Regions from separate parts of the Amycolatopsis panacis genome, predicted to be linked through region 1. Evidence: riboswitches for the same ligand, from Rfam matches in the RefSeq annotation. Region 1 holds a riboswitch; the other holds the start of a gene.

Region 1 (4,102 bases):
AAGGAGGCTCGGACCAAGAAGGAGTCCCGGCCGGCGCTGGAGAGCGCGCAGCAGGCCAAGGAGATCCTCGATGCCGGGCGCACGCTGTTCCAGGCGCAGAACGAGATCGACGCCGAGCCGCTGCGGGAACTGAGCCTGCTCACCACCAAGCCGTTCCTCTACGTCTTCAACGCCGACGAGACCATCCTGACCGACGAGGCGCGCCGCGAGGAGCTGACCAAGCTGGTCGCCCCGGCGGACGCGGTGTTCCTGGACGCGAAGGTGGAGGCCGAGCTACTCGAACTGGACGACGAGGAGTCCGTGCGCGAGCTGCTCGAATCCGTCGGCCAGCCGGAGCCGGGCCTGCACGCGCTGGCCCGCGCCGGATTCCACACCCTCGGCCTGCAGACCTACCTGACCGCGGGCCCGAAGGAATCCCGCGCCTGGACGGTCCCGCAGGGCGCCACCGCCCCGCAGGCCGCGGGCGTCATCCACACCGACTTCGAGCGCGGCTTCATCAAGGCCGAGGTGGTTTCCTTCGCCGACCTGATCGAGGCGGGCTCCATGGCCGCCGCCCGTTCCGCGGGCAAGGTCCGGATGGAAGGCAAGGACTACGTGATGGCGGACGGCGACGTGGTCGAATTCCGGTTCAACGTCTAGCCTGCGCCGAGCAGGTGTTACCGTGCCGGGAGCCTACCCGGCTTCCGGCCCGTTCCGTGAGGTCACGACCCGGCCCCACCGCCAGGCGCGGACAACCTGGCCGCGGTACCGGCATCGTTGGATATGCCTTTGTGCTCAAGAAAGACAATTCGCGAAGCCTGTCAGTGCAAGACCAGTGTTGGCCAAGGTGTCATCGTCCGCCGCAGGTCCTGCCACGCTTCGGTGTCGATCCGCACTAAAGTGCAGGTACCTCATTCCTGCTCCAGTCAAAAGAACCGTATTAAAACGTGAAAAAGGCAATCGGGAAATCCGCGACCACCACCCGGTGATCGCGGATTTTCTGCCTAGTGGCCACACTTCACCCGCGGAATGGTGGAATGCGCCGCATAGTGCTCAGTAGGTCGGCTGAACCATCAGCAGGTACTGGCCGTGGTTGTCGAGGTCTTGCAGGTCCAGCCGACCCAGCGGTGCTGCGGGAGGCCCGCGTTGCCCGCGGCGGCGCATGCGTCGGAGGACGGGTAAACCCCTGCAGGCACAAAGGTGGCGGCGGAAGCGGTGCCCTGGGTGGCGGCGATCGCGCCGGCGACCCCTGAAGCCGGCACGGTGCCCGAGACGAGTTTCCGGATCATGTGAACAGCTCTGTTCTTGGATCGTGTGCGCACGTTGCCTTGTGTTATAAGGACAGTGGGGCTCTGCGCGAGTGCACCGATTCTTTGTCCGGGCATTCCTGATGGGCAAGAGTGCAGTGCCGTGACGGCATGGTTAGGGCGGCTAAGTGGTCCGTTTCGCAACGTCGGCGACGAAGTTCTGAGGGAATCCCGGCCGCGAGTGGGGCCAAAAGAGTGATTCTCAATGCCTGGGACGGTTCGAACTGATCATGGCGTAACCGTCGATCGGGCAGGACGCCGATCGGGCAGGACGCGGGTAAACCGGATCGGGGCTCGTCACCGCAGAGGTGGCGAGCCCCGAGAGACTCAGCCGAGCAGGCCGAGCACGATGATCGCGAGCAGCGTGAACGCGGTCGCGTAGGTGGTGATCCAGGTGCGCTGGACGGTGGTGAGCTGGGCCGGCGTGCGGTGCATGACGTGTCCTAGTGGCCGAGTGCCGAACGATTCCGCCCGCATAGCGCCTTGATCATGACCGCTGTTACCAAGTGTGTCACGAATCACGCCGGGCGCGGGCGGTGTGCCAGACCACCCCACCCGCGGCGGCCACCATCAGGCCGAACGACACCATTCCCACCACGATTGCCTGCGTCATCTTCGCCACCCTCCGGTTCGCTTGTTTCCCCTGTCCAGGAGACGTGCGAGGCGGAGGGTGGTGTCGCCGGTGTTGCCGACGTCACGCTTGCCTCAGGTGGCCGCCAGCAGCGCGTCGATCTGGCGGGCCAAGGCGAAGTCGCGTTCGGTCAGGCCGCCGAGGTAGTGCGTGCTCAGCCGGAAGGTGAGGGTCCGCCAGCGGATGTCGATGTCCGGGTGGTGATCGGCGGCCTCGGCCAGCTCGGCCACCCGGTCGACCACCTCGATCGCGGCCGGGAACGAGGGCAGTTCGACAGTGCGGACGATGGTCTCGGCCTCGCGATGCCAGCCGGACAGGGTGCGTACGGCCTCGTCGGCGGCCGAGTCGCTCAGGAGTTCCGTCATCCCTCCATGGTGTCGGCTACGCTCCGAGGTTGCCACGGGAGTCCGGTACGCCGGGCTGAGAGGCGGGCAGCCGGTCCGCGACCGTTCGCACCTGAATCCGGATCATGCCGGCGCAGGGAGGCCCTACCCTCCTCCGCTGCCGGTGCAGCGCAGGAGGACAGATGATTCCGCGGACCGCACGCACGGTGCTGGGCCTTTTCACGGTCGCGGTGCTGGCGAGCGCCTGTTCGCTGTCGGGCGGCGACACCGGCGGCTCGGCGAGCTCCGAACAGCAGGAACCCACGCTGACGCTGGTCACCCACGATTCGTTCGTGGTACCGCAGGAGGTGCTCGACGCCTTCCACCGCCAGTCCGGCATCGCGCTCAAGATTCTCAAGTCCGGCGACGCGGGCGCGCTCACCAACAAGCTGGTGCTGACGAAGGGCAATCCGATCGGCGACGTCGCGTACGGGGTCGACAACACATTCGCGTCCCGCGCGCTCGGCGAGGGCGTATTCCAGTCGTACACCAGCCCTGAGGCCGACCGTGGGCCGCAGCGGTACGCGGTGGACACCCAGCACCGGCTTTCCGCGGTGGACGTCGGCGATGTGTGCGTAAACGTGGACACGGGCTACTTCGCGGCCAAGGGTATCCCGGCCCCCACCTCGTACGACGAGCTGGCCGAGCCCCAGTACAAGGACCTGATGGTCGCGGAGAGCCCGGCCACGGCCTCGCCGGGGCTGGCGTTCCTGCTCGGCACGATCGCGAAGTACGGCGAGGACGGCTGGCAGGCCTACTGGAACCGGTTGAAGGCCAACGGGCTCAAGATCGACAGCGGCTGGGAGGAGGCCTACACCAAGGACTTCTCCGGTTCGTCCGGCAAGGGACCCCGTCCGATCGTGGTCTCCTACGCTTCGTCGCCCGCCGCTGAGCTGGGCGAGGACGGCAAGCCGCGGACGAAGGCGCTGCTCGAAACCTGCTTCCGGCAGGTCGAGTACGCCGGTGTGCTGACCGGCAGCAAGCACGTGCCCGAGGCGCAGAAGGTGGTCGACTTCCTGCTGTCCCAGCAGTTCCAGACCACGGTCGCGGCGAACATGTACGTCTATCCCACGCGCACGGGTGTCGAGTTGCCCGCGGGCTGGGCGAACGCGGCACCGCTGCCGACTGCCTCGGCGACCATGCCGGCCGACAAGATCCAGGCCGGTCGCGAGAAGTGGATCGGTGCATGGCGCTCGCTCATGGGAGCCTGAGACCGGCTCGCACCGCCGGGCTGACGCTGCTCGGTCTGCTGCCGGTCGCGTTCCTGGTGGTGTTCTTCGCCTGGCCGGTGGTGGCGATCGTCGGCCGCGGGTTCTCCGCGGGCGGCGTGGACACCGTCTTGGGGGACCCGCAGACCTGGCGGCTGGCCGGATTCACGCTGGGCAGCGCCGCCGCCTCCACGGCGGTGGCGCTGCTGGCCGGGCTGCCCGTGGCGTTCCTGCTCGCCAGGGTCCGGCTGCCTGGCATCGGGCTCGCACGCACCATCGTGCTGATCCCGTTCGTGTTGCCGACGGTGGTCGTCGGCCTGGCCTTCCGCGCGTTGTGGCCGGACGGCGGAGTGCTGCCGCTCGTGCTGGCCAACGCGTTCTTCAACGTCGCGGTGGTCGCGCGGACAGTCTCCGGGCTGTGGGCGCATCTCGATCTGCGAGCGACCGAGGCCGCACGGGCGCTGGGTGCGTCGCCGTGGCGGGCGTTCCGCACGGTCACGCTGCCTGCGCTGGCGCCGGCAGTCGCGTCCGCGGCCGCAGTGGTGTTCCTCTTTTGTGCCACCAGTTTCGGCGTGGTGCTGATCCTCGGCGGCG
Region 2 (4,102 bases), on a different contig from region 1:
GCTGATCGCCGAACTGGGCAGGCTGTTCCGCACCGGCGCACTCCGTCCGCAGGTGGACCAGGTGTTCCCGCTCGCGCAGATCGCCGAAGCCCATCGCACGCTGGAACGCGGCGGAGTGCGGGGCAAGATCGTGGTCGAGATCTAACGCGGCGGGCTCGACGCGTGCGCCCAGAACCGTTGCGGCACCCGGCCGGCGCCGCGGGCGAGGTAACCCGCCTCGACCGCGGCGCGCATCGCCGCGGCCATGCTTTCCGGATCCGCGGCCCGGGTCACCGCGGTCGACAACAGTACCGCGGCGCAGCCGAGTTCCATGGCCAGCGTGGCGTCCGAGGCCGTGCCGATACCCGCGTCGAGCACCACCGGGACCGACGCACGCGCCACGATCAGCTCGATGTTGTGCGGGTTCCGGATACCGAGCCCGGTGCCGATCGGCGCGCCGAGCGGCATCACCGCCGCGCAGCCCGCCTCCTCCAGGCGAAGCGCGAGCACCGGATCGTCGTTGGTGTAGGCGAACACGGTGAATCCGTCGGCCACGAGCCGTTCGGCGGCTTCGAGCGTTTCGATCGGATCGGGCAGCAGGGTGCGGTCGTCCGCGTGCACCTCCAGCTTCACCAGATCCGTGTCCAGCGCCTCACGCGCGAGCTGCGCGGTGAGCACCGCCTCGGCCGCGGTCCGGCAGCCCGCGGTGTTCGGCAGCAGCTGAATGTCCAAGCGCCGCAACAATTCCAGCACTCCGGATCCACCCTCGGCGTCGGCCCGGCGCAACGCCACGGTGGTGAGTCCGGTGCCGGACGCGACCAAGGCGCGTTCCAGCACTTCGAGGTTCGCCGCGCCACCGGTGCCGATGATCAGCCGTGAGGAGTACTTGTGACTCCCGATGATCAGGTCGTCCATGATCAGCCTCCCTGCACCGCGGTCAGCACGTCGAAGTTCGCGCCCTTCGGCACGACGGCAGCGGCCCAGTCCCCGCGGCGCACGACCTCGCCGTTCACCGCCACGGCCACGCCCTGCCGGCTCGCGCCGACCGCGTCGAGCACCTCGATCACGGTGCTGTGGTCGGGAAATTCCCGCCACTGGCCGTTGAACTTGATCTCCATCAGACTTGCTCCCTCTCCGCCAGACGGGCAGGCGACGCCGCACCGACCTCCTCCGGCGGTGCTTCACCGGACAGCCACGCCAGCACCGCGTCCGCAGTCACCGGCGCCATCAACAGTCCATTGCGGTGATGTCCTGTCGCCGCGTACACGCCTTCGCCGACCTCACCGATGTACGGCAACGCATCCCGACTTCCCGCGCGCAACCCGGCAGCAGTCTCCACCAACTCGTATTCAGTGATGCCCGGCAGAATCCGCTCCGCGCCCTCCAGAAGCTCGCGTACGCCGCGCGCGGTCACCGCTTCGTCGAAACCTGCTTCGTACTGCGTCGCACCCAGCACGAGTTCACCGTCCGCGCGTGGCACGAGGTAGATCGGGCGGCCTTCGACGATCGCGCGCACCGTGTACGACGGAGGCGGCAGACAACCACGTCTAGGCCGCAACCGCAGGATTTCTCCCTTGAGCGGACGTACAGCGTGCTCCAGTCGCGTACACAGCTGCCCGGTCCACGCGCCCGCAGCGAGCACGACCGGACCGGGCACGTCGTCCAGGCTCGACAAGCGTTCCCGGCGAAACTGGACCCCCCGCCGGGCACCCGCTTCGGCCAGCGCCATGAGCAATTTCCGGTTGTCCACCGCCAGATCGCCCGGCACGTGCAACCCGCTGCGCACCGCGCCGATCCCAGGCGCGAGCCTGCGGGCCTCCCGGCCGGTCAACGTCTCCACACCCCGGCCGAGCGACTGGAAATGCCCGGCGAGAACGTCCAGGTACCCAGCGTCAGCAGCATCGAACGCGAGGACGATCGTGCCGTGCCCGGCCAGCCCGGGATCCGTGCCCTCAGCGGCGAGATCGCGTGCGAAGGCAGGCCATCGCCGCAACGACGCCTCGCCCAGCAGGAGCACGTCCTCCTCGCCGGGCCAAGCCTCGGTCACCGGCGCGAGCATGCCGCCGGCCAGCCAGGAAGCACCACCGCGCACCGGTTCCGGATCGACCACGGTGACCCGCCTGCCACGCGCCGCCGCCCGCCACGCCACGGAAAGACCGATCACGCCGCCACCGACGACGGTCAGGATTGTGCTGTCGGAATTCACCTTCACGCTCCCTGCGCCGGCATGACCCGGATCAGGTTCCACGGTCGGAGCGGCAGCTCCCTCTCAGCCCGTGCCTCGGGCTCCCGTGCGGACCACCCCACCGTAGCGCGCGGGTACCGTCACCGCCATGCCCGCCTTGACCGGAGACCAGATCCGCGCCCGGCTCGCCGACGCCCGGCTGTACCTGTGCACAGACGCCCGCACCTGCCGTGGCGACCTCGCCGAGTTCGCCGACGCAGCGCTGGCCGGTGGCGTCGACATCGTGCAACTGCGGGACAAGACCGGCGGCGGCCCGCTGGAAGCGAAACAGGAGATCGCCGCGCTGGAAGTGCTGGCCGAGGCATGTGCCCGCCACGGTGCACTGCTGTCGGTGAACGACCGCGCGGACGTCGCGCTCGCCGTCGGCGCCGACGTGCTGCACCTGGGCCAGGACGACATCCCGGTGCCGCTTGCCCGGCGCGTGCTTGGCGACGACGTGGTCATCGGCCGCTCCACTCATTCCGCCGAACAGGCCGCCACGGCCGCCGCCGAGGACGGCGTTGACTACTTCTGCACCGGACCGTGCTGGCCGACGCCGACCAAGCCAGGCCGCCACGCCCCGGGCCTGGACCTGGTGCGCAGCACCGCGGCGAGCGGCAACACCCGGCCGTGGTTCGCCATCGGGGGCATCGACCAGGCACGGCTGCCCGAGGTGCTCGACGCCGGTGCGTCACGGATCGTTGTGGTCCGTGCGCTGACTGAAGCCGAGGACCCGAAGGCCGCCGCCGAGGCGTTGCGCGACCGGCTCGGCTGAGCCTCAGTTACCCGGGTCCGACTGCGGTGACTGCTTCGGTTGCTGCGTCTGGGTCTGTGTCTGCTGCTGCTTCTGCGTGGTCGACTGCGAAGACGACTCGGTGGTCGAAGGCGCGACCTGCTGCTCCTGGGTCTGCGACGTGCTCGTGGTCGGCGAGGTGGTGGGCGCCGCAGGCTTCGTGGTCGGCGTGTTCAACGGGGTGTCGGTGGCCGGCGCGTTCTGCGACTTGGTCGGCTTGTTCTCGTGCGTGGTTTCCTGCCGGCTCGTGTTCTGGTGCGGGTACAGGCCGGTGTTCGCGGCACCGCCGGTGCCCCAGTCGACGGTGAAAAGCACGACCAGCGCCCCCACGAAGGCGGCCGCGCTGGTGCCGATCACCAACGGCCAGCGCAGCTTCCGGAGCCGGTCGAGGAAGCTCCCGCCTTCGTCGGGCTCGGCCAGATCGTTCGGTCGCAGCTGCGAGATCCGCACCGTCGGCATCTCGGACGGATCGGTGGACAACATCATGGTCGGCGCTTCCGCCGGGTTGCCGACCGCGTCCAGCCCGTCCCGCGAGCGGCCGGCGGTCGCGAGCTTCTCGCGCGCCTTCACCGCCGCGTCACGCGTCCGGTGCAGCGAGCGCAAGTACAGCTCGCCCCCGACACTGGTGATGATGCTCGCCAGCCCGGCGCCGAGCACCGTGCCCGCCACGCCCAGCTTCGAACCCAGCAATGCCGCGGTGACCGCGGCGAGTGCCGCCGCGGCCACCGAAGCCGGCCGCAGACCCTTCTTTTCGGCCTGCTCCGGCGCTGTCTTCTGCTCCTCGCCCATGATTCCGATCTGCTTCGATTCCCACCCTGATACTGCTCGTTCCAACGAGTAAGTCGTCTGGATGACTCCCCTCGTTGCGCGGTCGTGAGCGAGACCACGTTGACTGTCCACAGTGGATGGTCTATAGCTCACACTTTCCTGACATACTCACCACATGCAGTTCGTGACGATCACCGACATCGAAGCCGCGGCCGAGCGGGTCAAGGGCACCGCGGTACACACTCCGTTGCTGCGCCAGCACTGGGCCGAAGGGCGGCTCTGGCTGAAGCCGGAAAGCCTGCAACCGATCGGTGCGTTCAAGATTCGCGGCGCCTACA

The links. Region 1 has a riboswitch for thiamine pyrophosphate ahead of D5S19_RS19430 (thiamine ABC transporter substrate-binding protein). Riboswitches for the same ligand answer to the same signal wherever they lie in the genome.
Region 2: another riboswitch for thiamine pyrophosphate. It lies ahead of thiO (glycine oxidase ThiO); the one in region 1 lies ahead of D5S19_RS19430 (thiamine ABC transporter substrate-binding protein).

What each region holds. Positions count from the first base shown of each region.
Region 1 covers NZ_QZFV01000094.1:19,791-23,892, forward strand. Annotated here, with positions in the region: gene ychF (redox-regulated ATPase YchF) at 1-639, shown strand, start outside; gene D5S19_RS19420 (hypothetical protein) at 1,053-1,268, opposite strand; gene D5S19_RS19425 (4a-hydroxytetrahydrobiopterin dehydratase) at 1,992-2,282, opposite strand; TPP riboswitch at 2,307-2,418, shown strand; gene D5S19_RS19430 (thiamine ABC transporter substrate-binding protein) at 2,444-3,511, shown strand; gene D5S19_RS19435 (ABC transporter permease) at 3,487-4,102, shown strand, end outside.
Region 2 covers NZ_QZFV01000075.1:57,599-61,700, reverse strand. Annotated here, with positions in the region: gene D5S19_RS33070 (zinc-binding dehydrogenase) at 1-145, shown strand, start outside; gene D5S19_RS33075 (hypothetical protein) at 1-5, shown strand, start outside; gene thiG (thiazole synthase) at 142-894, opposite strand; gene thiS (sulfur carrier protein ThiS) at 897-1,097, opposite strand; gene thiO (glycine oxidase ThiO) at 1,097-2,185, opposite strand; TPP riboswitch at 2,177-2,282, opposite strand; gene thiE (thiamine phosphate synthase) at 2,313-2,978, shown strand; gene D5S19_RS32460 (hypothetical protein) at 2,982-3,785, opposite strand; gene D5S19_RS12525 (threonine ammonia-lyase) at 3,940-4,102, shown strand, end outside.